DNA from 4 places in the Ectobacillus sp. JY-23 genome. Region 1 is predicted to be linked to each of the others. Evidence: riboswitches for the same ligand, from Rfam matches in the RefSeq annotation. Region 1 holds a riboswitch; each other region holds the start of a gene.
The links. A riboswitch is a leader RNA that binds a small molecule or an ion and turns the genes downstream of it on or off. The one in region 1 is predicted to bind S-adenosylmethionine.

Region 1 (7,869 bases):
TATCGAGAAAATAAGTAATCCCTCGAAGGTTATTACTATTTTGCGAGAGCGTACAGCAGCTTCATTTTCTTTGTTTGACAGTGGTATTCGCCATTTTATTATGCCGCCTGTTACACCTGAAAAATTATTAGCCGCAATCCAAAAAAACTTGTATGAGCTAACACTACAAAGAGAATTGGAGGCACAAAAAGACATCGTACGTGCCTTACTAGAATTTCAACAAGATATGTTACTTTTTGTAGAAGATGATGAGCTAATTGACTGTAACCAAAATTTTCTACAATTTTTTGGTTATGACAACATTAGTGACTTTCGAGACAGCAATGAGGTTGTTGCGGATCATTTTTTAGACGAAAGAGGGTACTATTGTCCTGTTAGTAAATGGGATTGGATAGAAGATTGTCTAGAAGAACCCAGAAAAGTAAAAATGAAAAGTGCCTCGGGAACAGAGTATATTTTTCTGCTTCGTGCTTCTGGTTTACCAGAGGATGGTACGCGTTTCATTCTTATTTTTAACGATATCACTGTTATTGAAAAACAAGGGATTGAAGCAGAGAAAATGGTAACGATGGATGTACTGACTACAGCTTGTAACGCTTATAAATTTCAGGTTTTGTTTGCGGAAGAATGGGAAAAAGGCTTTTTAAACGGTACTGCTTTTTCGCTTGTATTGTTCGACTTAGATGGATTAAAAGATATCAATGATAAGTATGGTAAAGACAGTGGAGATCTTGTCCTCGCACAATTGGGTGAACTTATTACTGCACAGTTACATTCAAAAGATATCTTTGCAAGACTAGAAGAAGATACGTTTGCTTTACTTTTTCCTGCAACGACAGAACGTGAAGCTTTTCAAAGAGCAGAACAGTTACGTTTTTTTATTGAGACGAAAAAGTTTACAGGTATATCTCGTTTAACGGCGAGTTTTGGTGTTGCAATGTATAAAAATGGAATATCGCGAGAAATATTAATGGGGCGTGCAAAAGCAGCTTTGCAGGAAGCGAAACATAAAGGGAAGAATCAGGTGTCTTTATATAAAAACAGAAGAGATTAAATATTTCGCAACTTATGTTGCGTTTTTTTTTGTTTATTTGGATAATAGAAAAGGGGAACTGTGTTGGGTCAAGCCAACTAGGGGGTTCAAAATGAATAAAAAAATAAAAATTGGGATGGCTGCTATATTATTTGCCATGGCTGGTTGCTTTGGAATAAAGCTGGACAGTAATGAGCAAGAGAAGAGGCAATCGTCTCTCATTCCTATTACACAGGCAGCCAGTGTAGATGATTTAACCAATAAACTTGATACATATTTACAACAAGCCAACTTTAATGGAACGGTCTTAGTAATAAAGGATGGTATTACAGTACTAGAGAAAGCTTACGGATTTGCAGATTTTGAGAAGAAAGTACCGAATACTGTTCAGACAAAGTATCAAATAGGATCTATTACAAAAACAACTGTAGCTATAGCGATACTGCAGCTTTATGAACAGGGAAAAGTAAATCTCAATGAAAATGTTCACACGTATATACCGATATTCCCAGTAGAAAAAAATATTACTTTATACCAGCTGTTAACGCACACATCAGGTATACCTGAGATGGGAGTAGGTAAGACGCACGCCGGTGTTAAAGTACGAGAACACCAGAAAGTTGCTGAATGGATTGGAAAACAACCGCTGAATTTTGCAGCAGGCACGGGGTGGACTTATTCGGATCGTAATTATATGGTTTTAACACATATAATAGAAAGCATCACAGGCATGGCATTTCCTGAATATGCAGCAAAGTATATTTTTACCCCTGTAGAAATGACGAGTTCTGGCTTTGGAACATGGAAGGATGATGTGAACATTTCAAAGGGATATAGAAAAACTGACAACGGTATTGTACCTGCCCCCATTTCGTCCATGGATTGGTTATTCGGATGTGGAGATATGTACACAACAGTACAAGATATGAAAAAGTTAGATGAAGGAATTATAAAGGGAGTACTTCTAAAGCCGGAGAGTGTGCAGCTTATGTTTACTCCATCGGCTTATAAACAATATGGATTTGGTTTTCATATTTCTCCTGCATTTTACCATAATCATGGTGTAATATCTGGTTGGACAACATTTAATAATATTAGTACACAAAAGAACAGTTACGTTATTTTATTTTCCAATGTGCAGAGCAGTATCGGAGACCCGTTCAACGAACAGTTTCGAGATATGGTATCTCATAAAAACTAGAAAGGAAGTTGCAAAAATGAGTACAATTGGTTTTATTGGAACAGGTGTAATGGGAGCTAGCATGGTTCAACATCTGTTGCGCGGAGGATATAACGTAATAGTGCATAATCGCACGAAAGAAAAGACAAGTGTATTGGTGGAGAAAGGTGCCGTTTGGGCTAATACTCCACAAGAATTGGCAGAACAAGCAAATGTTATCATGACAATGGTTGGTTATCCTCATGATGTCGAACAATTATATACAGGGAACAATGGAATATTGGCATATGCTCAACGGGGCAGTATTTGTATTGACTTTACAACATCTACTCCAACTCTAGCTGAAAACTTGTATAAGCAAGCGAAAGAAAAGGGCATACATATGTTGGATGCACCTGTTTCTGGGGGCGATATTGGTGCAAGAGAGGCGAAGCTCGCCATTATGGTGGGAGGAGATGCTGAGGTATTTGAGAGGGTGTTACCGTTACTACAGCTGTTAGGAACAAACATTGTGTTACAAGGTGAAGCGGGAAGTGGGCAGCATACAAAAATGTGTAATCAAATTGCCATTGCTTCTAATATGATTGGTGTATGCGAGGCGATTGCATATGCAAAGCAAGCAGGTTTGTCCCCTGAACAGGTGCTAAAAAGTATTTCTACAGGAGCTGCAGGAAGTTGGTCATTAAGCAACCTCGCACCGCGTATGATGAAAGGAGATTTTGCGCCAGGCTTTTATATTAAGCACTTTATTAAAGATATGAAGATTGCATTAGAAGAAGCAGAGCGTATGAATTTATCCTTACCGGGTTTAGCGATGGCAAAAGCAATGTATGAGGAATTAGCTGCTCATGGAAAAGAAAATGATGGTACGCAAGCGCTTTATACAACGTATATACAGAGATAACGCATTATATTTCCAAGAATTGTTTAGTGTTTTAGACGAACATAAGTAAAAAGAAACGGGTCAAAGCCCGTTTCTTTTTATATTGATTTTGTTAGAAGTATTGCATTACAGATGCAAATTGTCTCCTAAGATCTCACTAAACTTCACCGTAATTTTTATCTTATGAGCGTTCGGATTCAGGTTGAACTGGAAGAGAAACCAATTCTCCGATGATACGTTTGTTGGTAGCTGTGGTTCTCTTAACGAGATACAACAAAAACAAAAAAGAAATGGGGATGGATATATATATACCGAACAGAAGAGCGCTTACAATACAGGAAACGAAACCATATATGCCAATTTCCAATTGCTCACGAAGTAATCCGAAAATAGCTGGGAATATACCGCATATCATACCAATTATGAGGGATATAATCATACTCATCTTAAATCCTCCTCTTTAAATAACAGCTCTTATATCTAGTATAGTCGTGAAGTTCAAAAAATTTACACAAAACGTTCACAAAATAGACAAAAGTAGTGGATGAGAGGAGGTGATATGCATAAAAAAACCTGCGCTAGATGCGCAAGCTTTTATGCATAAATGGGAACCCAGCCTTCGGTCGTAACGAAAATCCGTACCGCAACAACTTGACGATCTTCCATTAATGTAAAGTAGTGACGAACATTTTCAGGCACAGAAATTAAGTCTCCTGGTTGTAGTTCTACATCAAAGAATCGGCCGTCTGTACCTTGGATGACGAAGATGCCGTGTCCGCTAACGATGAAGCGAACTTCATCATCTGTATGGTGATGTTCACGTTGGAAGTTTTGTAAAAGCTGCTCTAAGTTTGGTGTGCTCTGTGATAAGGAAATTACATCGCTTGCTTGATAGCCGCGTCGAGCAGATATATCGGCAATTTCAGTAGCAAAAGTATCCAAAATTTCTTGTTTGTTCTCATCTGTCAAAGCAAAGTTTTCTTGCAAATGTGTTGGCAATTTGTCGATATCCCATTTTTCATAGATAACGCCTTGTGATTTCAAGAATGAAACAACCTCAGCATCTGTTTCGATACGTGTATTTATTTCATGAATGCGAATTTGTGCCATGATAAGCTCCTCCTTGTAATGAACATAATTTTAAGTGAAAACGAAATAAAAATTCGTATGCTTCTAAACGTCTCTTGGCATCAAAACCATTTTTCCCCCATACTGTAATGCCATGGTTTCGAATGAGCACAGCACCTGTATCTCCTGTGATATGAGGAAGAAAAGTTTCACCAAGAAGAGGAATGTCAGCATAGTTTTCAATAATAGGAATTGTAATTTTTGCTCCTTCTTCCCATATATCAAGTGCTTTAATAATCTCTTGATTGCCAATTGTTACTTCATGCTCGTATAGAGAAGAGATAACATTGTTTTCTATCGTATGAACATGTAGGACACAGCCAGCTTTAGTTTGATTATAGATATGAACATGTAAAAGCGTTTCTGCTGAGGGACGCAAATGGGTCTCTTCTATCGCACGACCGGTCTGATCTACTAAAAGAAAATCTTCCGGAGTTATTTTGGTCTTATCTTTCCCACTAGCTGTAATGAGAAATTGAAGCGGCTCATCACTTACTTTTATAGAAATATTGCCGCTTGTTGCGGGGAACCAGTCTTTAGCGGCTAAATCTTTTTTTATTTCACTCAACTCGTTCCAATATTGTTTCATGTTGCACCCCTAATCTCTGAAGCAAGTAATCTTGAATATCGTAAAATGTTTCGAATGGTATGCAAGGTATCTCAAGTTCATTACATTTTGTTAGTAGAAAGTCACGTGCGAAGACGAGGTCGGCCTGTTTAGCGGCCTGTAAATCTGTAATGGAGTCACCGATGACAATTTTAAGTGCATTCTTTTTACCAAGTCTTCTAAGAAGAGAAGGCTTGCAAAGACCGCAATCGTTTTCGCAAGCTTTGTCACAAGCATGAACCCAATCTATACGTATGTGAGAGCCTGAGAAATCAGTTGCGTTACAATAAATTTGTTCCTGTGAAACTGACGTTTCCAATAGTGGGTGTACAAAAAAGTCCATCCCTCCTGAAATAACATAAAACTCCAGGTTATGCTTTTGTGTAAAAGCTATAAACTCTGTAAAGCCTGCTCTAATTCGCGCTTTTTGCTGCAAGAAATGAATAATATCATGTTTTAACTCTGTTGAAAGAAGCTGAAACATTTGACTTACACCATCTCGGATAGAAAGATCTTGGGATAATACTTTATTTTTGATCTCTTCTGTTTGAGGTGGCCCAAATTCCTTCATAATCGCGACAATATTGTCTGTTTCAGTAATTGTTCCATCAAAGTCGCAAAAGATTTGAATCGTCATATTTTCACCTCTTCGGAAGGGTTTCCCCATAAATACAAGGCTTTTTGCAGAGCATCATCTTTGTACTGACTCAGTGGTATGTCTTGAAGCGTTGCATCGATTGCTGCTCGGAAGGAGCGCCCACCCGCCGCTGCGCCGTCTGGGTGACCATGTACCCCGCCGCCTGCGTTGATAATGGAGTCTAGGCCAAAATCACTAATTAGAAGCGGAACGAGTCCCGGATGAATACCTGCAGATGGCACAGGGAATGTTTGTTTATAAGTGGCAGGTTCTTTCAGAAATTGGGCGATTTGCAGAGCGTCTTTTCTATTTAGGGCGACACTGCCATATGGCGACGGAAACAAGGAGAAATCTGCACCGCATAGGCGAAGCAGTTTTCCAAGTAAAAGCGGTGTTGAAATACCATAAAACTCCGACGAGGTTAGGGCACCGCTAACAGCAGGATGGGCCATAATTGGAATAGTAATATCCTTGTCTTCTGCCAGTGACTGCAAAACGTCAAGACCGTAAGCAAAGACATTAAATAACAGTACATCAGCACCGGCTTCTACCGCGCGCTTTGCTTTCTCTTTTAAATCGAATGTGCGCCCTGATAAGTTAACAGCATACAGCGTCTTTGTTCCTTGCGTTTCATATATCTCTTGTAAAACTTCTTTGCCTGCTGTAATGCGTTTTGTGAAAGGAGTTAAGGGATTATCAAATAAGATTTCATCATCTTTGACTAAATCGACACCTCCTAAGGCTTGCTCTGTTAGTTGTTCTTTTAAAAATGACAAGTCGCGTCCGAGTACGCCTTTAAAAATGCTCATAAGAAGTGGTCGATCGTGTACATTCACAAGAGCCCGAATGGCTTCTATTCCGAACTTAGGTCCGGGAAAAGCTGCTAAGATGTCGTCAGAAAATGTTAAGTCGACAAGTTTGATTTCACCATCCAGTGAAAGCTTTCCAAATACTGTTGTTAAAATTGCTGGCAGGTCAGGAGAAAAGTTTAGGCTTGGATAATGAATTTTAACTAGTCCGCGTGTAGCCGGCTTACCGAGATAAGCATCTGCTTGTTCATTCGGTTCTAATTCTTCGATACTGATAATAGTTCCTTTATATTTTTTTAATTGCTGCTGCTCTAATAAGGGTAAATCGGTCCAAGATCCTACTGTGAGACCAAGTGCGATTCCCTCCGCTTTTTTTATTAAATTATGTTGTTTGTCATGTATCAAGTATGTAGCAGTTACGCCCATTATGATTCCTCCTCAATAAAAAAACCTCTCGACAAGGAGAGGTTTTTATCTGCATCCTTATCTTTCAGCATTATGCTGCGAGAATTAGCACCGTGCTTACTAGGTAAGTCGGTTGCCGGGCTTCATCGGGCTCGTCCCTCCGCCTGCTCTTGATAAAATGGCTTTATATTTTTTGAATAATTGGATTTTCGCAAAAAAATGTTAAGTTGTCAACGCTTTTTTGAAAATTTCCAATTGTGAAATGCGATTGATTGCCTCTCGTAGACGTTCTTCTGTATGCAAAAGACCTACTCGTACATAGCCTTCACCATGGGAGCCGAAACCAGATCCGGGTGCTACCGCGACATGAGCTTGCTCAAGCAGAATGTCTGCAAATTGTTGCGAGGTATAACCCTCAGGTACTTTAAGCCATGCAAAGAATGAGCCCTCTGGTGCAGTTACTTCCCAACCAATTTGATGACAAGCAGAAATGAGAGCATTTCTACGAGATTCGTAGCAAGCAACTAATTCCGTTACACAATCTTGCGGTTGTAATAAGGCTTGACGAGCCGCTTCTTGAACAGCACCAAAGATACTTACATACATATGATCTTGCAATACATGGATCCCTTCAATCACGCTTGCATTTCCAACTGCAAACGCGATACGCCAGCCTGCCATATTATACGTTTTGGAGAATGTATAAATTTCAATTCCAACATCTTTTGCGCCCGGTGTTTGTAAGAAGCTAAGAGGTTTTTTACCTTCAAATCCAATTGCACCATATGCAAAATCATGACAAACCAAAATATCATGTTGTTCCGCAAATGCAACGGTTTCATCAAAGAATGCTGATGTTGCAATTGCGCCTGTAGGATTATTAGGATAGTTTAAAAACATCATTTTAGCTCGTTTTGCTACGTCTAGACTAATAGATGTGTAGTCAGGAAGAAATTGATTCTCCGGCAAGAGCGGCATCATTTCCATGTTTATACGTGCTAACGCTGCGCCGGACCAATAATCTGGATAACCTGGGTCTGGCACCAGAATACTATCACCGGGTTCTGTAAAGCAAATAGGTAGCTCTACAAGCCCGGCTTTACCTCCGAACAATATAGCAACTTCGGTTTCTGGATCTATTGTTACGCCATACTCTCTGGCATAAAAGTCAGCAACAGCTTGCTTCA
Region 2 (7,869 bases), 620 kb from region 1:
CCATGATGGATGAGCTGTCCGCAAATATACGGTAAATTACTCATGCCCATATAAATCGCCAGCGTGTCAATCCCTTTTAAACTTTCCCATTTCGTTTGCTCCTCTGCACCTGCACGTCGATGTCCCGTAACGATGGCAAAGCTTGCTCCGGCCTCACGATGAGTAACTGGAATACCAGCGTATGCAGGAGCTGCAATACCTGCGGTGATACCTGGAATCACTTCGAATGGAATCCCATTTTTCACAAGCGCCTCTGCTTCTTCAGCCCCCCGTCCAAATACAAACGGGTCACCTCCTTTTAAACGTGTAACTACCTTCCCCTTTTTCGCAAGCTTTACTAAAAAAGCATTAATTGTCTCCTGTTGCATCGTATGATAATCGGGTAATTTACCGCAATAAATTAAATCCGCTTCGGGCTTTGCGTGCGTCAGTAACTCCTTATTCACAAGCCGATCATATAGGATTACATCCGCTTGCTGAATGCATTTTAAACCTTTCACAGTAATCAAATCCGGATCTCCCGGTCCCGCCCCGACAAGATATACCTTTCCCACACGCTTCCCCTCACTTTTTATGATGGACTCTGTTAAATCTCACCGTTGCTTGTTCACAGCGAGATTAAGAACGCCTTATATTGAAATATTTTCTTGCTCATAAATTACATATCCAGCACTTTTATGAATGCGCTTTTTCTCATATAAGGTGATATCTGTAATCACAGGTAATCGTAAAAAATATTTTTCTAATTCTACCTCAACTGCCCGAAACGCCTTTTCTTCATTTTCAGCAACAATAATGACTGGAATCACTTTCTCTTCAGCCACCACCTCAAAACGATATAGCTCCATCGTTACACCGCCGCCTCCTCTAGAATATCATCAAGCTTTTGCTGCAGATGCTCTAAACCAACGCGACCTACATAAGAGAAAAACGATTCATTTGGTAGCTTTTCTGTCTTGAATACAGATAAAAATTCGTACAAGACGGCTGGTAAATGCTCGCCATCAACCTTTCCTTTGAGCTTCTCATTATAAGTTCCGCCGTCAAGCAGTGTTCCCCCCACATATAATTCAAAGGCTTCTACCATGCGCTTGTCCGCTGTTTTCATTTTCACGCCTTGCAAGCCGATATCAGCAATTTGACGCTGTCCGCAGGAGTTAGGACACCCTACCATATGAATACGAACTGGTACATCTAATGTGAGCTGTTCATCCAAATAGGTGGCAATGCGACGTAAACGTTCTTTTGTTTCTACTAAAGCAAGATTGCAATATTCGATCCCTGTGCAAGAAACAGCGTGACCGATAAACGATTGCGGCTGTTGGTTGATGCGCTGGAACAACGGCTCTTGTAGCAAAGCTTCAACGTTCTCTTTTGGTACATTCGGAATTAAAAAGTTTTGTGAGTTACATGTGCGAATATCACCATTTCCATATGCTTTTGCAATGCGTGCCACTTCAAGCAATTCACTTGCATTCATACGCCCTACTGGTACATTAAAGCCAGCGTAGTATAATCCATCCTGCTTTTGTTCATGGACCCCGTAAAAGTAGCCGGCGTTCCATCCTTCCGTTGCATCTTCTCCCTTTTCTGGCAATGGACCTGTTAGCTCAAGAAGCTTTTCCTTAAATATATCTACGCCCCAATCAGCAACTAAAAATTTTAAACGAGATAAGTGGCGTTTTTCACGATAACCGTAATCACGGAAAATTGTCGTAATTGCAATCGCAATATCCTTTACTTGCTCCGGACGAATAAAGATATCCAGCGTTTGTGCTAAAAATGGACGCGCTGATAATCCTCCGCCCACTTTGACATGAAAGCCATTAACACGAGTTCCATCTAAATCTTTTACAGCTGGTGTAAATGCCACACAATTAATTTCTGCATTTGATGCATTGTACGTATTAGCGCTAATCGACATTTTATATTTGCGTGGTAAGTTTGAGAACTCCTCGTTAAATTGGAAAAACTCATACACGTCTTTTACAATTTCAGTGGTGTCAAATAGTTCATTTCGATCAATGCCAGCAAGTGGATTGCCGACGATATTACGTGTAATATCACCACAAGCACCAGCTGAAGACAAGCCAGCGTTTTCAAGTCGCTGTAAAATATCAGGAATTTGCTCAATACGCAGCCAGTGAAATTGAATAGCTTGACGCGTTGTAATATCCACGACGTCGCGACCATAATCTCTTGCGATTTCTGCCAACACAATAGCCTGATTATTCGTTAAGATACCGGACGGTACATTGACACGCATCATAAAATAACCTGCTTCTTTTGGTCGCTGCAAATATAAGCCAGCCCATTTGAACATATCCCACTGCTCTTTTGGAATAGAATCAAATCCATTTTCCGCGTAGTACGGAATATCTTTATAAATCTCAAGACCATCTTTAACGAGCTTCTTTTTTTCTGTTTCATTTAATTTCGGGTTCTCCGCCCATGTTTTTTCATATCCCATACTTGCGCCCCCTTAAATGTATTGTTTCTCTCGTAAATACTGTAGCAATTGCTCCGCACACGCATCTGCCGTATATACATGCGTATGGAGGGTAATTTCTGGCTTCACAGGCTCTTCATACGGTGAATCAATTCCTGTAAATTGCTTAATCTCACCGTTTCTTGCTTTCTCATATAAACCTTTTGGATCTCGTTTTTCACATTCTTCTAGCGGACAATACACAAATACTTCAATAAACTCATCAGCTTCGAGTAAATTGCGGACCGTTTGTCTATCCTCTTGAAATGGTGAAATGAAGGCAGTTAATACGATAGTGCCGCTATCAACAAACAGCTTTGCAACTTCGCCGATGCGACGAATATTTTCCTTGCGGTCTTCTTCGGAAAAACCTAAGCCTCTATTTAAACCGTGCCTCACATTGTCGCCGTCTAGTACATAACTACGGATATTTGCATCAAATAGCTTCCGTGCCACTGCATTTGCTACAGTGGATTTACCAGAGGCAGATAGTCCAGTGAACCAAAGTACAAAGCTGTTATGCTTGTTTTGTTTTCTTCGTTCCGCCTTTGTTACTGAGGCATCGTGCCAGATAATGTTTTCACTCATTGGACACCTCCAGCAGCAACCTGTTCCCGACGTAATCCACGAATTAACACTTCGATGACTTCCTGACGGCTAAATGTGCTCGGGGGAATCTCTCCATTTCGTAACATTTCACGAACCTTAGTACCTGATAAAATTACATGGCTTTCGGCTCCATGTGGGCAAGTTTTCGCAGAAGCCATTGCACCACACTCATTACAGTAAAAGCTATTTTCAAAGAACAATGTCGTAATCCCGATCTCCTCTGCTGTAAAATTACTAAAGATTTTCTGTGCATCATATGTGCCATAATAATCGCCAACCCCTGCGTGATCACGGCCTACAATAAAGTGGGTACAGCCAAAATTTTTACGCACAAGTGCATGAAAAATTGCTTCACGTGGTCCTGCATAACGCATAGCAGCTGGAAATACTCCTAAAAACACACGAGATTTTGGATAATACTTTTGCAATAATACTTCATAACTCTCCATGCGAACATCCGCCGGAATATCGTCGGACTTTGTTTCACCGACCAGTGGATTTAAGAATAGACCGTCTACTGTTTCTAGCGCTGTCTTTTGAATATATTCATGCGCACGATGAACCGGATTTCGTGTTTGAAACCCTACCACTGTTCTCCAGCCTAACTCGGCAAACTTTTGTCTTGTTTCAATGGGATCTAGTCGATATGATGCAAATTGATCTTTTGGAACGCGCTTTACAAGAGTAATGCGCCCCCCTAAATTAACATTGGGTCGATTGAACACACGCTTTACACCAGGGTGTGCCTCGTCCCTTGTTCCATACACATACTGTGCTTCTTTTAATTTATCCGGTGTATATATGTCTTCAATTTGAAGAACGCCATATGTTACTCCATCTTTTATAAGGCGAACATGCTCACCTACACGTAGTTCACCTGCTTTTTCCTGGGTAACAGCCAACGTGATAGGAATGCTCCACACAGTACCATCGGCCAGACGAATATGGTTGATGACTGCATCATAGTCCTTTTTCGTTAAAAACCCAGTCAAGGGACTATATGCACCTGTTGCGATCAATTCCAAATCGCTGAGTGCGACCGTGTCTAACTCGACTTCTTTTTCAATATGAAACGTATCGTACGTTTCATCCACTAATTGAATTAATGTACCTCCATGCGGGAGAATCTGACTCATTCTTTTTCGCTCCTTTATCCATATACAGCAAATTTTTTGAGACATACCAACAATAGAATAACGAAAGCACAAAAACTGTTAGCTCATAAGCCCTGCCCTATCTTAGGTACTAAGAGTAGTTGCACATAGCCTTTTCCTATTCAAAAAGTATGTCAGATTTCCTATTTGCATTTATATAGTTCTCAAATTGGTTTACTTGGTTTTCTAATGTAAACCACATTCTGTTTTATTCGTACCTGACCATCTGCCATCTCTTCCTTGTGCAGGCAGCGTACACATTTCACAACCAATGCTTGGATACCCCTGATCATGCAGTATATTGTAAGGTAAATTTTCGCGGTATACATGACGCCATACGTCCTTCCACGTCCAATGAATAAGTGGGCAAACCTTAATGGAATGAAACTTATGGTCTTGGTTAAGAAATTCTGTATTCTTTCGCGTTGGTGATTGTTCACGACGTAAACCCGAAATCCATGCCTTTCCCTGACTGAGGGCTTCATGTAATGGCTGTACTTTTCGAATGTTACAGCATGCATTCGGATTACGTTCCCATAGCTTAGGTCCGTACGCATCTTCTTGCTCTTGTAAGTTCAGTGCAGGCCGTTTCATTTCAATACGCAGTTTTGGAAATCGCTCCTTTATTTTTGCAATCACATCATATGTCTCTCTAAAATGAAGATTTGTGTCCAGAAAAACAATGTTAGCATCCGGTTTTACCTTGCTGATAAGATCAATGAGTACAATCCCTTCTATACCAAAGCTACAGGCATACACAATATTTTCGCCATATTCTTCGTATGCCCAGCGCAGTACAGACAGTGCTCCTTTTGCACCATCATCCTCCGAAAAGGAAGGGAGGGTTCCCCACGTTTCATACGTAATCATGCGACCTTCCTCCTTTATACAAAAAGAGGCAGTCTTAACCCTTAGGTTAAAACCGCCTCTAGTTTCTCTAGTCAGCGCTTTTACTTCAACCGAACTTTTTCATTTTTCTCAAGCTGAATAACTTTGCCATCTTGTACAATGAGTGTAATGGATCCGAACTTCATATCGTCGAGCATCAATTTAATTTTTTCCATGATGACTCGATACTGTTCTTCTGCTACCACAACAGCCCCCCCTTTTCCCATAATAAACAAAAAAATCTTTCCATTTCGAAAAGACTGTTGAGGTAACTATTTTACCTTATCTTTCAAAATGGGCACCATTTTGCTGGAAGTAGCACCTTGCTTTTCGCAGGTTGCCGGGCTTCATCGGGCCAGTTCCCTTCGCCTCTCTGGATAAGTGATTTAGTTTATTGTAACACAATTCTAAATTTTTGCAATCGCACTTTTCCGATAAGTTTTAATTTTTTTAGGAAGTTACATTCTTATGAGTACTAACAAGGTGCATGAATGGGTGGGTAAACCAATCCTGCATATATAAAAGTGTATGCACTGGGTCAAACTAATAATAAAAAGAAAGGATTTACACCATGGGTCTTTTATTGGCTTTGCTTCCAGCCCTTTGTTGGGGCAGTCTTGTTTTACTAAGTACCAAGCTCGGTGGCGACTCTCGCTCTCAATTACTTGGGACAGCATGGGGCGCTTTTTTATTTTCCATTGTTATGTATATATACAAAACACCAGATCTATCCTGGTTTATCTTTTTTATTGGCTTCATATCCGGCATGTTCTGGTCTCTCGGTCAAGGCAACCAATATGGCAGTGTAGAACACCTTGGCGTTTCTAAAACAGTTCCTTTGTCTACAGGAATGCAACTTGTTGCTACTACTGCTTTTGGCGTATTTATTTTTAAGGAATGGGAAACACAGACAGCAACTTTTATCGGCTGTATTGCCATTGCATTGATTATTATCGGGGTACTTTTTACAGTGAAAGAAGAACATAAAAATAAGAGCGGTGATCGAAAAAAAGGGTTGCTTCTCCTAGTAGTTTCTACAGTCGGATTTTTGGCATATGTCGTAATCATACGCTGGTTCGAAATTGACGGTTGGTCTGCTATTTTACCACAAGGCGTAGGGATGGTAACCGGAGCATTGCTTTTTTCCATTAAACATAGACCATTTAACAAGTATGCGCTTCGTAATGTGATTACTGGTGCCGTGTGGGGCATTGGTAATCTTGGTTTATTACTTGCTATCCCACGAATCGGCGTTGCAACCAGTTTTTCTTTATCACAGACTGGTATTATTATCTCTACACTTGGCGGCATTTTTATTTTAGGAGAAAAGAAATCAAAAAAACAAATGGTGTTTGTAATAATTGGCTGCTTACTTATTATTGCAGGCGGTGTCATGCTGGGTTTTACTAAAACATAAGGAGGCACATCATGTATCCTGATTTGGCAGGAAAAGTAGTCATTATCACAGGCGCTGGTAGCGGTCTTGGCAAAGCTATGGCCCTTCGCTTTGGAAAAGAAAAAGCAAAAGTTGTTGTTTGCTATTTTCCGGAAGAACAAAAGCAAGATGTGGACGATATTATTACAGATACCCATTCAATGGGTGGTGAGGCTATTGGTGTGTTTACAGATGTAACAAACGAACATAATGTGGTAACACTTATTCAAACTGCAACAAAGCATTTTGGTAGCCTAGATATAGTGATTAACAATGCAGGCATTGAAAATGAAGTTCCTACTGTAGACATGCTGCTTGAAGATTGGAATAAAGTTATTAGCACCAACTTGACTGGTGCGTTCCTTGGTTGCCGCGAAGCACTTAAATATATGCTCGAGCACAATATAAAAGGCAATATTATCAATATGTCCAGCGTACACGAAATGATCCCACGGCCACATTTTGTCCATTATGTAGCAAGCAAAGGTGGCATAAAATTGATGACGGAAACGCTGGCACTTGAATATGCACCGAAAGGGATTCGCGTCAACAGTATCGGACCCGGGGCTATTGATACACCAATCAACGCAGAAAAGTTTTCAGATCCTGATGTTGAGAAGCTTATTCCGATGGGCTATATTGGGAAACCAGAAGAAATTGCTGCTTGCGCTGCTTTTTTAGCATCTGAACAAGCTAGTTATGTAACCGGTATTACTTTATTTTCCGATGGAGGTATGACCAAGTATCCAAGCTTTCAAGCTGGTCGAGGATAATTCAGGTATCTAAACGGGGACTATGTTACAAAAAAGTGCGCACTTATAATTAACATGTTCTTTATTTATACTAAAGCAAGACTTATTAGCAGGAGGTCATTTAGATGAATGCAGTATATCCACGTTCATTTTCTCATATTGGTATTTCAGTTCCCGATGTAGAACAAGCAGTAAACTTTTATACAGAAGTACTGGGCTGGTACGTCATCATGGAGCCATCAGAGATTGTAGAAGATGACAGTGCCATCGGCATCATGTGTAGCGATGTATTTGGAGCTGGGTGGGGTAGCTTTAAAATTGCCCATCTATCAACCGTCGATAAAGTAGGAGTTGAGATTTTTGAATTTCCTAACCATAAAACGCCCGAAAATAATTTTGAGTACTGGAAAACAGGTATTTTCCATTTTGCCGTGCAAGATCCCAATATTGAAGGGTTAGCGCAAAAAATTGTAGAACATGGCGGCAAACAGCGCATGCCAATTCGTGAATATTACCCAGGTGAAAAGCCTTTTAAAATGGTAT
Region 3 (7,869 bases), 160 kb from region 1:
GGTACTGCCATCCTTTACTTCTTTCCATGACTTAAATTTTTTTGAGTATACGCCCATTGGTGCAGTCGGTACAACAATTACTTCTGATAACTGCATATTATTTTGTTTCGCAAATGTTTCCATATATATTTTGTGTTGAAATAAGTTTGCATCAATACTACCTTCTGCCAACGCTTTATTGGGTTGAATATAGTCACTAAACTCCACAACCTCCACTTTGTAACCCTTTTTCTCAAGCTGCGGTTTAATTGCTTTTGTTACCATATCACTATACGGTCCCGCTGTTGCACCAATTTTTATCGTTTTGGATGTTCCTGCTTCTTTCGTTGTTGTTTCTCCTCCACATGCAGCTAAAATCCCTACTAGGAATACCCAAAATATCATCATATATTTTTTCATTGTGTATCTCTCCTTTATCTCTTATCTAGTATTTTCGCTAAACGATCGCCACCAATTTGAATAATTTGTACCAAGCAAATCAGTATAATGATTGTTGTAATCATAATTGCATTATCATAGCGGTAATAACCAAAGCGAATAGCCAAATCACCCACACCACCACCACCAACAATACCTGCCATTGCGGAGTATGCGACCAAGCTGATAGTTGTTAGTGTCACACCCTGTAAAATCCCAGGGCGCGCTTCCGGTAGCAGCACATCTTTAATAATCATCCACGGTGTTGCCCCCGCAGCAACAGCAGCCTCAATGACACCCTTATCAATCTCTCGCAATGCCGTTTCTACGATCCGAGCAAAAAACGGAATGGCAGCAGCAGACAAGGAAACAGAAGCAGCTGTCGGACCAATTGTCGTTCCTGTGATTAACTTCGTTAATGGCAAGAGTGCTACAAGCAAAATAATAAAGGGGACTGATCGAACCATATTAACGACAAAACCTACCACATTTTTGACAGGAATGTTTTCTAAAAATAAGCCTCGATCTGTCACAAATAACAAAACGCCTAGTGGCAATCCCACAATGATGGCTACAACCAATGAAATGCTAACCATATACAACGTTTGGAAAAATGCTTTATTTAAATCTGGTAAAATTTCTATTAAGCTATCAAGCGGCATCATACATTACCTCCAATCGCTTCGTTTTAGCTGTAATATAAGCAATTGCTTGCCTTACTTCTGAAGCATCGCCAATTAACTCCATCACAAAAATACCAAGTGGTGTTTCTTGTATATATTCAATTTTCCCGTGCAAAATATTTCCTTGCACACGAAACTTCTGAAACACATCTGATACAACCGATTCTTCTGCAATTGAGCCTTGAAATTGGATTTTAATGATGGTGCCTTTGCAATGTTCTAATACTCGCTTTGGTATCTCAAACTGTAATACACTGTCAATGAATTGCTGTGTCAATTCTTCACGCGGATTCGCAAATAATTCATATACAGACCCTTCTTCTATGATTTTTCCATCTTGCATCACAGCCATTCGATCACATATCTCTTTAACAACATCCATCTCATGTGTAATCAGAACAATCGTAATACCTAACTCACGATTAATATCCTTTAGTAGGCGTAAAATACTTTTGGTTGTTTTTGGATCAAGCGCTGATGTAGCTTCATCACACAGTAAAACAGATGGATCATTAGCAAGCGCTCTTGCAATACCCACACGTTGCTTTTGACCGCCGCTAAGCTGTGCTGGATATACGTCCTTCTTATCTGCTAAGCCTACCAAATGAAGCAATTCAGTTACTTTTTTCTCAATTTCTTGTTTGCTTTTTCCTGCAGCCTTTAGAGAAAACGAAATATTATCATAAACCGTTTTCGAGCTGATAAGATGAAAATGCTGAAAAATCATTCCTATTTTAAGCCGTGCTTGTCGCAACTGGTTTTTATGTAGGGCTGTTAAATCAACTCCATCTATCAGTACCTGTCCAGCACTAGGGCGTTCTAACAGGTTTAAACAACGCAGCAATGAGCTTTTTCCCGCGCCGCTATAACCGACAATGCCAAAAATTTCACCGCTGTGAATTTGTAAAGAAACACGATCTACTCCTATTACAGTTCCTTTTTTCGTCTGATACTCTTTTGTAAGATTACGTATCTCAATCACATCTTGTCCCCCTTTAACACAATAAAAAAAGTCTCTTTCATTCGAAAGAGACATCGTCAACTATAGTCGCGACTTATCTTTCAGAATGAGTACATTCTGCAGGAAGTGGCACCTTTCCAGTTACGGTGGTTGCCGGACGTCATTGGGCCTGATCCCTCGGTCTCTCTTGATAAGTAATTTATTTTTCAATTAGTCTGAATAATACATCTTAAATTTCAACCTGTCAACACTATATTTTTTAAATCACTTTAGAAATCGCCTACCTTTTATGAAGCTAGAAAAGAAAAAAGTCATTGACACTTGTCAATGACTCATATTTTACCATTATATTTGCGACCATTATTATGTTCTTTTTGCTGATGTTCAGTCATGCGCTTTTGCTGCGCCTTTGTTCTGGCACTTACGTGGTTCGCATCATTTTCTTCGTTTTTTTTAGAACCTCCTGCTCCGTTGCTCATTGCGACACCTCCTTCATGTAAACTATTTGTAGCTTATGCTATCGTTGGCATTTTATACAAGAGAAGGTCAGTTGTTAACTACTCTTCTACATAGCGACTTAACATATCATACAAGCCTCGATTGGCCATTACAGCAATTTGCTCATCAGATTCGTGCGGATATTTATCACGCAAGCGAATTGATGCTTTTGCCAATAAATTCTCAAGTACAGAACGACCACTTTTTCCATAGATTGCTTCGGCATACGCAATCAACTTTGAATCCTCTACATTGGAAGAATGGTTATTACAAAAGAACTTACTCATAATCTCCCTCCTTTTTTGATAACGTTTTCATTTTTATGCATGTTATAAATTTCACAATATTATATGTTGTATTTAGTGTATGTGTAATATTATAAAACAATATTGACATAATGTTTATATGTTTTTTTCGTTAATTTGTGACAATTATCTGACTTTTATTATCTTTCCCTACAAAAACTACTGTTTCTCACTTATTTTTACACAGAATTTCCCTTTTCTATGAAACCATGAAAGGACAATTAGCATTTCTATGACATAAGAGTGAACGCCTAAGAGCCTCTAACTGAATGTCTATGGTCTTATCAACTATATGCTCCTCAAAATATTCATCGTTTAGCCTACATTACCATTAGTTCGTTAATCCATACCAATATACATTTATTTATGAATAGCTTGTAGTGCTATCATCATGATGAATGTTATCCATCCCGTTACAATGCCAATACTTAAGCTTAAAAAAGCCCATAACCAAATACTTGGTTTCTTTTGCATATCAAGGCCTCCTTGTTTGTTATGAATATATGTAAAAGTTCATATAAAAAACACCGTTATCCGGTGTTTTTTATGCTTGCTTTTTAGGCTGCTTATCAGATGCTTTGCGATACAATAAAGTTACACCTAACGGTAGAACACCGAACCAACGATTTAAAAACGGCTCTTTTTGAGTTTTCTTTTGTTGCCGCTTTTCTTTTCTTTCTTCCTTAGGGCTATCCATATAAGATACAAACTGTTGCGTCATAAACTTAATATAATCATTCATAGACATACTATCATCTCCACTTACAATGATATTCCCAGTATGTCCGGCTTCACCTTTCTTTAATCAAGGATGTAAGCTCCTCTACAATGTGTTCAATACGTTTCCCAGTCGTATCAATGTGGTAGTGCGCTTGTTTATAGTACTCTTGCCTGCTTTGAAAAAGCTCAATAAATGCGCTACGATCTTTTAATAATGGTCTTGATGTGTCTCCATGTAACCGATTGAAGATGTGTTCAACATCGCAGTATACATATAATACTGTTCCGTGCGTTAACATCCACTCACGATTTTCTTGTTTTTGTACCACACCTCCCCCAGTCGTGATAATCACATGATCTTCTTTAATAGATTGCAGTGCTGCAGTTTCATATTGCCGAAATTTCTCTTCTCCTTCTTCATGGAAAATATCACGTATAGCTTTACCGGTCAAAAGCTCAACCAATTCATCCGTGTCGACAACCGGCATATTCCATTCCTTACTTAGTGCCTTACCAATTGTGGTTTTTCCAGCTCCCATAAAGCCTGTCAAATACAATCTCATATTCGTTCCTCCGACCAATTTAAAATCTGCTTTGTTTCTTTATTATAGCTGAAAACCGCTTTATATACGTGATTTTGTTTGGTCCGACACTCTACTCTGTATTTTGAAGAATCAATAGCTGCAAAGGTTACTTCACCTTCTTCGTATACATAAATATCTTTTACATGACCATCAGCAATATCGGTATGTAAATCAGCAAGCGCTCGGTACATGATTATATCTAATGTCAATAGTGCCTCTCCCTCTTGATAAAACCGCTTCTCCATTAGCAAAATATTAGCTTGATGAATAAGCAAGGCAAGTAATATAAAAGAGAAAGCAATCGTAGCTGGCATTACAAACCCGCGTTCCTCCACATCATCACTCCTTTCGGAATGTTGTTACCATACCTGTATGTATCTGCCCTCCATGATCCTCGGCTGTTACAATTAAATATGTAGGGTAACATATGTAGCTGATACGTTTTATGCGCTGTAGCGCCACCTCGTGCCCTTTGTCTCCCACTTTCCGAATTACGTTTATGCCTTGCATGGTATGAGAAACTACGTTGCCAGTTTTATCTGTAAGTACAAGTCGTCTATCACACGCTTGTACACCTTGCGCTTCTCGAAATTCTATTTGTAATTGTTCTATATACAACAACCATTCCAATTCATTAAACGGAGCAGTTTGTTTGGATTGCACATGAAACAACGGAGGTGCAATGACAAAAAACAGACTTAATATTGAAAGACACATTATCATTTCTAACAAAGTAAATCCTTGTTCACCCCTGACTGACATATGTGCATATCTCCTTTTCTTGCACTTGCCGCTCCCCCCACTTTACACACACTTTTTGGTTGTTATCCCAAAAAATTCGATATTGTTTTTCCTGTATCATCGGTACACTTTGATAATACGCAAATACTTCATTATGCAACGCTGCATAGGCGTAATAGTGTTGCTTCACCTGCTCTCTCTCTCGCAGCACCAGTATAAGTTGAGGAAATACAATCATGCATAGCCCCATTAATAAACTAAGCGCGGCGAGCATTTCAAGCAATGTAGTACCCATGTCAGATCGGACTGTAATAAAATCGTCCTTTTCCGAGCTGAAACACAACCTTATATATGCTTTTCTTGTAGGAGACATACATGGTACCTCCTCTGGATATATTGCCGTTCGCACTATAAATAAGCGGAAGTGACAGCGTCTCAAAGCGAACTTGGATATCTGTATCGTAATTCCGCACCAATACGGCTACCGTTCCTTCACCGGTAATTACATAACGCGAGTCAGAAGGAAACCAGTGCAGACGATGCCGTATATTATGGCTCATGGCCGTCTGTTGCATAAACATAATATCCTTTTGCAATTGCTCCAAAAAATGCTCAAGTACTCTTGCTTCGTACTTGGGATATAACCCGAATGACACTATGAGCAATATAGATACTATACTTAATACCAGCAGGGTCTCCAAAAACGTGAAGCCCTGCCGCATTTTACTAATTTTACTCCGTATCACTTAAAGTAACTGCCCCTGTATCACTTACAACAATAACCTTACCATTCGGACATTTATTGGTAGAGATATAATCCCCGTCGACCAATTGTGCTACTGTTGGCCATGTGTTTTTTTCAAGTTGATACGCCTGCACCTGTGCTTCCGTAGATTTTACCAATGCTTCACATCCCTTATTATTCACAACCTCTCGTTGCTGGACAACGCCTGGAATAATTAAGAGCAATAGCACAGAAATGACAACTAATACTAAAAGCATCTCCAATAAGGTAAAGCCTTTCTCACTCATATACTTCACTCCCTATAAAGAATTCATCATTTGAAACATAGGTAGCATCATCGCCAAGTACATTAGAGCAACAATAATACCAATGCAGCAAAACAACATGGGCTGAATGATCATCATGAAACGATGTAAACGGTTCTCAAGCTTCTCTATGACAAGTTCGCTGTATGCACCCAATTCCTCTGCTAAACTGGCGTTGGCTTGACCATGAGATACAATATATGCTAGCTCTGGTTCATAGTAAGAGCGCTGCATTAACATACGTTCAAGTGTTTCACCTTCTGCTAACATCTTTATCATCACCTTCGCCTCACATTGAAAAAACAGGTGATGTGGCTGTTTTTCCATTAATATGAATGCTTCACGTACCGATAATCCGCCTTGTAGTAAGCTACTGATTTGTACTGCAAAATAGTAAGAATTAAAGGACATAACAAAATCTTTAATGCCAGGAATGGTTAGCCAGATGTCCATACGCCTTCGTGGGGTCACTTTTTTTATAAATGCAAAGTAGCCAACGACACCGAGCCCACCTAAACATACACATCCCAAACAAACATAAGGTAACAGATGCAACACTCTGAAAATATAATCTGATAAAGAGGAAGAAGACTGCATAGAACTATAAAGCAGGGAAAACTGAGGAACCAACACACCGTTAAATACCCATACCATAGCAAGCAAAAATAACAGCAGCATAAGTGGATACTGTAAAGATTTTTTTATTTTTTTGATATGCTGTTGCTTTCTTTCCAAAATCTTTCCACCTTGTTGCAAGGCAAAGACAACGTCACCATGTAGCTCAGCATAAAACATATATCCTAGCAAATCAGAATGAAATTGCAAATTACGAAATATAACATACAAACTGCTGCCCGTTTTCAATTCCTGGATTGCATGCTCTAGTTGTTGCTTCCGCTTCTCATGCATATACAACTGCAAAAACTCCAGCGCATGTAAAAGGGCATAGCCTTTCTCGAGCAATCCACCAAGTTGCCGAAGCAACTCAGCCTGTTCGTGTAAACTCCACTTAGTTTTCTCTTTGAAGATCATCAGCTTCTACAAAGCCAAGCGCATAGCCTTTTTGCATCATTTTTTGTAGTGTTGGATAGCTATACGTTCCCTTTATTCCTCGTGCTTCCAATAAAACTTGCTCCAAGTCTTTTCCGTAGAGCAGCTCATATACACTTAAACGACGGACTTTACGCATCTTTTTACAAAGGGGAGAACACTTTTCTCGACAAAACGGGCACGGTATTTCTACAAGACGCTGCGCAGCTACAGCAAGAAGAGCTTGCTCTACCTCAGCATGCGTAATGTGAAAGTCTAATAATCGAAGAACAGCTCCCTTCGCATCATTTGTATGCAATGTAGTCAGAACGAGATGACCTGTTAAACTTGCACGCACTGCTACCTTTGCTGTTTCCTCATCCCTGATTTCCCCTACCAAAATAATGTCGGGATCGTGACGAAGAATGGCCTTTAAGCCACTCGCATATGTGATACCAGCACGCTCATTAATTTGAATCTGGAGCATTCCATCTTTACGTTTTTCAATAGGATCTTCAAGTGTTACTACTCTACGGTTTAAGGTATGTTGTGCGGTATGCAGGAGAGAATACATGGTTGTCGTTTTTCCAGATCCTGTAGGACCTGTAAATACAATTAATCCGTGTGAATAATGAAGAAGTGAAAGAAGTTTTTTAGCTGAGTTTGGAAATAACGAAAGGTGGGATAGGGGTTTAGTGGCTGTTTGCAGATGAACCCGAATTACCAAACTTTCTTGATTGAGTGTGGGAAGTGTGGACAAACGTAAATGAAGATTCGCATAGTGAGTATTGACTTCCAGAGCGCCATTTTGCGGCTTTCGTTTTTCGCCAATATCCATAGAAGCTAAAAATTTAAAATGTGAAATGAGTTTTTCTGCAAAT
Region 4 (7,869 bases), 1.0 Mb from region 1:
CTCTGTGTCTGGACGGTACTGTGTAAAATCAGTATTAACTAATGTTTCCCAGCCAGGGAAAAGATCATTTCCGCCAATTGTTAATACGATGACATCCGCCTGCCCAATTGTGTAACGGGCACCCTTGTCAGAAAGCTGCTTCATTAAATCCGGAGCCTTCGCACCGCTTACAGCTAAGTTCGTTAAAGTTGTCTTTTGATCAAACTCCTCCTGTAGACCTTCCTTCACACGCCCGATATAGCCCGTTCCGTTTTTATCTCCTACTCCTCTTGTAAGAGAGTCGCCCAAACTCACAATTTGAAGGGTATCATTTTTCTTTGTCTTGATTTTGACTTCCGCCTGCTTCGGCACATTAGAGGCGCGCGGCTGCAGTACATCCTGGACCCCTGTCACAAATCCGTAGGCAAACAAGATAAAGGATGCCACTGTAATGGCAAGAAGTACTTTAATAACACCAGGTCTCATGCATACACCATCTTTCTCTTTACGTAATTGCACACATTATATCAAAACGCTTTCGCAAAAGAAAAAGTTAGGGTCTTATGAACCCTAACTTTTTTATAGTTATGAATTTTTTAACAATAAACCTTACAAAATAATGCGTTTATGAGCTTTGAATTGTCTCATCATAATGTATAACAACTTTACTACCTTCATTCACAATTTGTAGCACCTCTACAACACAATCCGAAAAGTAGGGTCTGAGTTCTGCTTGTATGGAGGCAGCCGCTCCTTTTCTCACATAACAAAGAACTGCAGGCCCAGCTCCGCTTAATGCGTATCCGTATATATCAGGATGCTCAGGCATGGCGCGCAGTGCTCTGAGCTCCGGGACGAACAACTCACGATACGGCTGATGAAATAAATCTCGTTTCATCGCTTCTCCTGCCAGAGACCAATCTTCTTTTAACAGAGCAGCCACTAACAGGTTGCTGACGCCGCTGCCTTGGACAGCTTCCGCATAGGAGAGCGTGGCAGGAAGTACGCTGCGGGCATCTGATGTTTTAAGCTCATAGGAAGGAATAATAGCGACAAGCTCCAGTTGATCAATTTGCTGATGAACAAGCATAGCCTTTTGTCCATCGTATGTTCCAACAACAAGACCACCGTAAAGCGATGCACCGACGTTATCCATGTGTCCTTCCATAATCGAACTGATATCCAGTTTTTCTTGCATGGTCATATTCAGTCTACAAAGTGTATTTGCCAATTCAATACCCGCAATAATAGCAGAAGCACTGCTTCCAAGGCCGCGCGTCAGCGGAATATCACTCGTCACTTCTAAGCGACAATATGGCAAGGTTACGCTATATTCGGCAGCGACGGCAAGCGCCGTTTGAAACAATAAATTACTTTCATCCTTCGGGATTCCCTCCAGCATCGCTGACTTTGCCTCGCAAAGCCAGGAGTCAGAGGAATATACATCTACTTGTAGATATTTATTAATCGCGAGGCCGATTGAGTCAAAGCCCGGCCCCAGATTAGCGGTGCTGCCTGGTACTTGTATCGTAAACATGGGAAGCGTCATTGAAGCACCGCCCCCTGAATATGTGCAAACACAACCTTTTCATCATTCGGAAGTACAATTGGTTTTATGTTTTTCACATCAATTGCGGTATTCGCATCCTTCAAGCCATTCCCTGTCAAGACGGCAACGACACGGGAGCCCTTTGGAATTTCGCCGCGCTCAATCTGCTTGCGAACCCCTGCGATGGACGCACAGGAGCCTGGCTCGGCAAAAACGCCCTCTGCTTGCGCAAGCAACTCATACGCAGCAAGGATTTCCTCATCTGTTACTTCATCAATTTTACCTTGTGAATCAATGGCAGCTTTGACAGCCTTATCCCAGCTTGCTGGGTTACCAATGCGAATGGCAGTCGCAATTGTTTCTGGTTCTTCAATTTTATAGCCGCGTACAATTGGCGCCGCGCCGGATGCCTGAAAGCCGCGCATTTGCGGCAGCCCCGTCCCTTTTTCCTCATGGTACTCCGTAAAGCCCTTCCAGTATGCGCTAATGTTACCGGCATTGCCCACAGGGATTGCTAATACATCTGGGGACTGCCCTAACGCATCGCAAATTTCAAAGGCAGCCGTTTTCTGCCCTTCCAAACGATACGGGTTAACTGAGTTTACAAGTGCTACAGGTGCCTCTTCACTCAGCTTGCGTACCATCTGCAGGGCATGATCAAAGTTGCCATCAATGCTGATAATTTCCGCTCCGTACATAACAGCTTGGGCTAGCTTCCCATACGCAATCTTTCCATTGGGAATCATAACAATACATTTCATACCAGCGCGTGCCGCATAAGCAGCGGCAGAAGCAGAGGTATTACCTGTAGAGGCGCAAATCACTGTCTTGCTTCCTGCTTCTTTAGCCTTTGCAACGGCCATGACCATGCCGCGATCTTTAAAGGATCCGGTTGGATTCGCCCCCTCTACTTTGACATATAGCTCTATATCCCATTCTTTTGAAAGCTTTTCCAGATGAATAAGTGGTGTGTTGCCTTCGTGAAGTGTAAGAAGCGGTGTTTCGGCTGTAATCGGTAAATATTGTTTATATTGCGTTAATAATCCCTTCCATGTCATTTGCTGTCACCTTCAATTCGATAGCTTGCCTTCACACACTTTACCGCATCTAGCTCCTCTAGCTTATGTAAAAGAGTTTGATAGTTTTCCAGCGTCGCACGATGTGTTACAATGACAATTTCAGCCGCGCCTTTTTCTTCAAGTGGCATTTGAATAATCTTCTCAAAGCTAGCATCATAGGAAGAAAACAAAGAGGTAATTTTAGCAAACACACCCACTTCATCCTTCACATGCAAACGAAGGAAGTACTTAGCCAGAACCTCTCGATCTTCTTTTAAAACTTTTTCATATTGCGGGGACACCGCACTATTTCCTGTTACACCTAATCTCATATTCTTCATAACTGCGACAAGATCGGATACGACAGCCGTCGCAGTTGGCAGGCTTCCCGCACCCGGGCCATAAAACATCGTTTCCCCCACAGCTTCTCCATATACATATACAGCATTAAACTCATTTTGAACGGAAGAAAGCGGGTGCTTATTCGGCAATAAAGTTGGCTCTACACTGACCTCAAGTTTATTGCCATCCCGCTTTGCAAGCCCGATTAGCTTCATCGTATAACCGAGATCACGGCTATATGCCAAATCCTCTTCCGTGATAGATGTAATTCCCTTAACCTTGACATCCGCCAGCTCCACATTTGTTGAAAACCCGAGTGTTGCTAAGATTGTCATCTTTCGTGCCGCATCTAGACCTTCCACATCTGAGCTTGGATCAGCCTCCGCAAAGCCGAGGTCCTGCGCTTCTTTTAATACATCTTCATATGCTTTTCCTTCGTTAGACATTTTCGTTAAAATAAAGTTTGTTGTACCGTTTACAATCCCCATCATCTTTGTGATGCGATCGGATGAAAAACCGTCCACAATGCTTCTTAAAATCGGAATACCTCCCGCAACACTCGCCTCATAAAAAAGGTCGCATTTATGCTCTTTGGCAACCGCAAGCAGCTCTGTTCCATACAGAGCCATCAAATCCTTGTTTGCAGTCACAACATGCTTCCCATTTCGCAGCGCCTGCAGTATACATTGTCTTGCTTGTTCTACACCGCCCATTACTTCAATGATGACATCAATTTCCTCACTATTTATAACCTCATCTGCATCCGTTGTTAACAGGGCAGGATTGATGGCGACATCTCTTTCTTTTTCCGGATTTTGCACAAGCACCTTCGCAACTTTAACAGGACAGCCAATTTGATGAGCCAAGCGATCTTGATGAGATGCAATAATTTTGACTACCCCGCTGCCAACAGTTCCAAGACCTAGTAGTCCTACTTTAATTTCAACCATCTTTCCCCACCCCTTCGTTTATTTATCTGCAATTATATAGGCTGTATATTTTAAAAACAATGTTTTTTGAACATTCAGAATATAAAAAATCACTTTGCGTATAGTAATCGTTTTCAAATACACTTCATTTAAATCTCAAGAAAAGTATATATAAAAAGGCAGTCATTGCTGCCTTTTTGCAACCTTATATTCAACCTATCACAAGATATAAGGCGTTGTTTGATAGACGTAATAATTGAGCCAATTTGAAAAAAGTAAATTTCCATGACTCCGCCAAGCCACAAACGGCTCTTGATTTGGATCGTTGTGCGGATAATAATTTTTAGGTACGTTAATAGGTATACCTTTCGCGATATCGCGCTCATATTCTTTCTTTAACGTATCTCTCGAATATTCACTGTGCCCCAAAATGAAGATATTCTTACCGGCGTTATCTGCCACAAGATGGACGCCAGCTTCTTCTGAACACGCCAACACATGCAGATCAGCAACACTCTCAATATCTACTGCACGTACTTCTGTGTGACGAGAGTGAGGGGCAAAGAAACGTTCATCAAACCCTCTAAGCAGCGGCAGGTTGCGCTCTTTTATTTCATGCTCAAACACACCAAACATTTTTTGAGGTAAGTCATATTTCGGCACCCCATAGTGATAATAAAGACCTGCTTGTGCCCCCCAGCAAATATGAAGCGTAGAAGTGACATTTGTCACTGAAAATTCCATAATTCGTTTTAACTCTTCCCAGTAATCTACCTCCTCAAAAGGAAGTGTCTCGACAGGCGCACCAGTGATGACCAAGCCATCAAAGCGTTCATTTTCGATATCGCGAAATGTTTTATAAAAGCTAGTTAAATGCTCCTTCGATACATTTTTGGAATGGTGAGATTCCATATGAAGCAAGTGTACATCAACCTGAAGGGGCGTATTTCCAAGCAGACGCAATAGCTGCGCCTCCGTTTCTTGTTTGGTGGGCATTAAATTGAGAATGGCGATTTTTAACTCCCGAATATCTTGCGTCGTTGCCCGCTCCTTTGTCATCACGAAAATATTTTCGCTCTCGAGAACCTGACGAGCTGGCAAATCCTTATCCACGATAATGGGCATATTGCTTACCTCCTGATAACGCTTGATTGAGGTCTGCGATCAAGTCCTCCACATCCTCAATTCCCACAGATAAGCGGACTAAATCCGGTGTCACACCTGCGAGGCGCTGCTGCTGCTCTGTTAACTGGCGATGCGTTGTGCTGGCAGGATGAATGACCGATGTACGCGCATCTGCAACATGTGTAACAAGTGCCGCTAGTTTTACTTGTTCAATAAACTCCCTCGCTGCGTTTGCACCACCCTTTACCCCGAATGTTAGTACACCACTAGCGCCCTTTTTCAAATATTTTTCCGCCAAGCTATACTGCGTACTGCTTTCGAGACCTGGATAATGAATCCAGCTGATGCGTTCATCCTTCTCAAGCCACTTTGCAATCTCTAGCGCATTTTGACTATGGCGGTCCATACGCAAATGGAGCGTTTCGAGGCCAATGTTGCTGATGTATGCATTAAACGGACTCATACAGTTTCCGTAATCGCGAAGCAGTTGTACGCGCGCTTTTACAATATAAGCTGCGGCACCAAAGTCTTTTACGTACTGTACACCATGATACGTGGCATCCGGTTCAACCAGTTCCTGATATTTTCCGTTATCCCAGTTAAAATTACCGCCATCAATCACAATTCCTCCAAGAGAGCTGGCATGACCGTCAATGTACTTTGTTGTGGAATGCACGACAATATTAGCACCGTGGGCAAAAGGTTGACATAAGTAAGGCGTTGCCAGTGTGTTATCAATCACTAGTGGTACATCAAGCTCCTTTGCTGCCTTTGTAAACTCTTCAAAGTTAAGTACATTCATCGCCGGGTTTCCAAGCGTTTCTCCGTATACAAGCTTTGTATTTTGCTTGCCTAGCTTCACAATTTCTTCCGCAGGTAGGTTTGGATCAAAAAAAGTAACTTCAATGCCGAGCTTACGTAGGCTCACGCCAAATAAATTAAAGGTGCCTCCGTAAACTGTGGATGAGCAAAGAAGATGATCTCCTGCGTTACAAATATTTAAAATCGCCAGCATAATGGCAGCCTGACCGGACGCGGTAGCTACTGCCCCGACGCCGCCCTCCAGTTGACTTAACTTTTGCTCAAACGCATTGATAGTTGGGTTACCAATACGCGTATAGATATAGCCTTCCGCCTGTAAATTAAACAGAGCTGCTAAGTCGTCTGGTGTATCATATTTATAAGTTGTACTTTGATATAATGGCAGTACACGTGGCTCTCCATTCTTTGGTGTATATCCGCCCTGCACACAAATTGTCCCTTGCTTCCATTGCTCTCCCATTTCAAACACCCTCTCTGATATAAAATAGCTCTGTTCAAGTTTGTTGTTGATTTCCGCAGGGGTTCGCTTTCAGCGGACAGTTAAAGAGTCTCCTCAGCGCTATGAGCCTGCGATGTCTCCCCTTGACTCTCTTAGTCTCACCCCTTCACTCTCATCAACAAGTTTCAATTAGAAACATCAGACTTTAACACAGCCTATAAATAAAAAACTGCTTCTCTCGCCCAAAGGCAAAAGAAGCAGTCCTATTACACGTTCGACCATACTTCTCTTATCTTTCAGCATTATTCTGCAGGATGTAGCACAATTCCGTTACCGGCTGTTGCTAAGGTTTCACTGGGCCTGATCCCTCCACCTATTCTTGATAAGACGTATGAAATTAGCTTGATTTTATATACAAATCACAGAAAAGTCAAATTATTTTTTTGATTTTTAAAATTATTTACCTTAATTATCAAAGACTTTTTCAACGTGTTCTAAACACATATTGTAAATCACATAAAGTTATTTTATTAAGGTCACTTTTTTAACATAATAATTTTTTACAATCACTCATTCCCTATCTTGAATATAATACGATGACAACAAACAGAATGGACGCATGGCTTATGAGCAATCAATTTAAAGAAATATTCGGAGCCGCGATAGCTGCCATAGGTACTATCACCGCGGCTATCGGTAGTACACCGCTTCCTTTTTTAGGCGATGGTCTAAAGAGTAATCTTGACCTATACGGCAATGTTCTACAAGCAACAGGTAACGCACTAGAAGCTGACGGACAAGATGGCATATCTTTAGAAAAGATAGGCAATGAAATACAAGCCACTGGAAATTCAACTGTTGTTGCCGGTATCCTATTAGATCGGGACGGAGATGCTGGCCAAAGGGCAATTATAACTGGAAATTGGCTACAAGCTCTAGGGGGATTGACTGCACTTGGGGATGAATTTGAAGACCCTACGGCAGCAGGGCAAAACTTTAACATTATAGGAAACTTACTGCAAGCAATCGGAAATTCTCTGCAAGCAATTGGGGGTATCCGGCAGCTTCGAGAAGAACAACAGGAGCAAAATCAAGAGGGAGAAGCAGAAACTTCTTCTGATAAAGAAGATCCATCTGACAAGGAGAAGAGGGTGGATACGAAAGAAGAGTCAAAAAAAGAGATTGGACCTAATGGCTTACTTATAATGGATCGCAATGAAACAATTATATTCGTAGGTAGCTGGGTGCAAGCCGTCGGGTCTGTCCTATCTCTAGTTGGTCAAATTCAAGAAGAAACACAGGAGGTAAGTGAGAAATCAGACGTGGATAAAAAGAATAAAAAAGAAATAAAAGATACACAAAAGGAAGATGATAAAGAAGAGTCGTCTGAAGAATAAGAGGGTGTCTCCATAGGAGATACTCTCTATTTTCATGATAACAATAGTTTGAAAATTTGTTGCATCAATAGATATCCTTCACGTACAGAAGTAAAAGACTGTAAGCTTTGCAGCATCGTTAGCTTGACCTTCTCCGGTGAAAACGGGGGATATGCCTGCAAAATTAAAGCCGCCATTCCAGAGCAAATTCCCGTAGCCATGGATGTTCCCGATAATGTAATATACGTAC

Region 2: another riboswitch for S-adenosylmethionine. It lies ahead of MUG87_RS03680 (YezD family protein); the one in region 1 lies ahead of mtnW (2,3-diketo-5-methylthiopentyl-1-phosphate enolase).
Region 3: another riboswitch for S-adenosylmethionine. It lies ahead of MUG87_RS07720 (methionine ABC transporter ATP-binding protein); the one in region 1 lies ahead of mtnW (2,3-diketo-5-methylthiopentyl-1-phosphate enolase).
Region 4: another riboswitch for S-adenosylmethionine. It lies ahead of MUG87_RS12115 (bifunctional O-acetylhomoserine aminocarboxypropyltransferase/cysteine synthase); the one in region 1 lies ahead of mtnW (2,3-diketo-5-methylthiopentyl-1-phosphate enolase).

Annotation. Positions count from the first base shown of each region.
Region 1 is NZ_CP095462.1:1,322,647-1,330,515, reverse strand. It holds gene MUG87_RS06880 (sensor domain-containing diguanylate cyclase) at 1-1,054, shown strand, start outside; gene MUG87_RS06875 (serine hydrolase domain-containing protein) at 1,146-2,234, shown strand; gene MUG87_RS06870 (NAD(P)-dependent oxidoreductase) at 2,224-3,117, shown strand; gene MUG87_RS06865 (hypothetical protein) at 3,278-3,541, opposite strand; gene MUG87_RS06860 (1,2-dihydroxy-3-keto-5-methylthiopentene dioxygenase) at 3,691-4,206, opposite strand; gene MUG87_RS06855 (methylthioribulose 1-phosphate dehydratase) at 4,184-4,813, opposite strand; gene MUG87_RS06850 (2-hydroxy-3-keto-5-methylthiopentenyl-1-phosphate phosphatase) at 4,785-5,468, opposite strand; gene mtnW (2,3-diketo-5-methylthiopentyl-1-phosphate enolase) at 5,465-6,706, opposite strand; SAM riboswitch class I at 6,758-6,862, opposite strand; gene MUG87_RS06840 (pyridoxal phosphate-dependent aminotransferase) at 6,905-7,869, opposite strand, start outside.
Region 2 is NZ_CP095462.1:701,921-709,789, forward strand. It holds gene cobA (uroporphyrinogen-III C-methyltransferase) at 1-554, opposite strand, end outside; gene MUG87_RS03655 (DUF3906 family protein) at 630-848, opposite strand; gene MUG87_RS03660 (nitrite/sulfite reductase) at 851-2,470, opposite strand; gene cysC (adenylyl-sulfate kinase) at 2,483-3,076, opposite strand; gene sat (sulfate adenylyltransferase) at 3,073-4,233, opposite strand; gene MUG87_RS03675 (phosphoadenylyl-sulfate reductase) at 4,438-5,121, opposite strand; gene MUG87_RS03680 (YezD family protein) at 5,202-5,315, opposite strand; SAM riboswitch class I at 5,419-5,523, opposite strand; gene MUG87_RS03685 (GRP family sugar transporter) at 5,711-6,556, shown strand; gene MUG87_RS03690 (glucose-1-dehydrogenase) at 6,568-7,347, shown strand; gene MUG87_RS03695 (lactoylglutathione lyase family protein) at 7,452-7,869, shown strand, end outside.
Region 3 is NZ_CP095462.1:1,480,092-1,487,960, forward strand. It holds gene MUG87_RS07710 (MetQ/NlpA family ABC transporter substrate-binding protein) at 1-399, opposite strand, end outside; gene MUG87_RS07715 (methionine ABC transporter permease) at 414-1,079, opposite strand; gene MUG87_RS07720 (methionine ABC transporter ATP-binding protein) at 1,069-2,082, opposite strand; SAM riboswitch class I at 2,153-2,258, opposite strand; gene MUG87_RS07725 (hypothetical protein) at 2,394-2,540, opposite strand; gene MUG87_RS07730 (hypothetical protein) at 2,619-2,846, opposite strand; gene MUG87_RS07735 (YqzE family protein) at 3,409-3,612, opposite strand; gene MUG87_RS07740 (shikimate kinase) at 3,656-4,147, opposite strand; gene comGG (competence type IV pilus minor pilin ComGG) at 4,144-4,503, opposite strand; gene MUG87_RS07750 (competence type IV pilus minor pilin ComGF) at 4,508-4,930, opposite strand; gene MUG87_RS07755 (hypothetical protein) at 4,914-5,147, opposite strand; gene comGD (competence type IV pilus minor pilin ComGD) at 5,206-5,655, opposite strand; gene comGC (competence type IV pilus major pilin ComGC) at 5,642-5,941, opposite strand; gene comGB (competence type IV pilus assembly protein ComGB) at 5,954-6,991, opposite strand; gene comGA (competence type IV pilus ATPase ComGA) at 6,969-7,869, opposite strand, start outside.
Region 4 is NZ_CP095462.1:2,344,301-2,352,169, forward strand. It holds gene MUG87_RS12090 (SGNH/GDSL hydrolase family protein) at 1-465, opposite strand, end outside; gene thrB (homoserine kinase) at 605-1,528, opposite strand; gene thrC (threonine synthase) at 1,525-2,586, opposite strand; gene MUG87_RS12105 (homoserine dehydrogenase) at 2,583-3,878, opposite strand; gene metA (homoserine O-acetyltransferase MetA) at 4,077-4,982, opposite strand; gene MUG87_RS12115 (bifunctional O-acetylhomoserine aminocarboxypropyltransferase/cysteine synthase) at 4,963-6,264, opposite strand; SAM riboswitch class I at 6,530-6,632, opposite strand; gene MUG87_RS12120 (DUF6944 family repetitive protein) at 6,870-7,640, shown strand; gene MUG87_RS12125 (S8 family peptidase) at 7,673-7,869, opposite strand, start outside.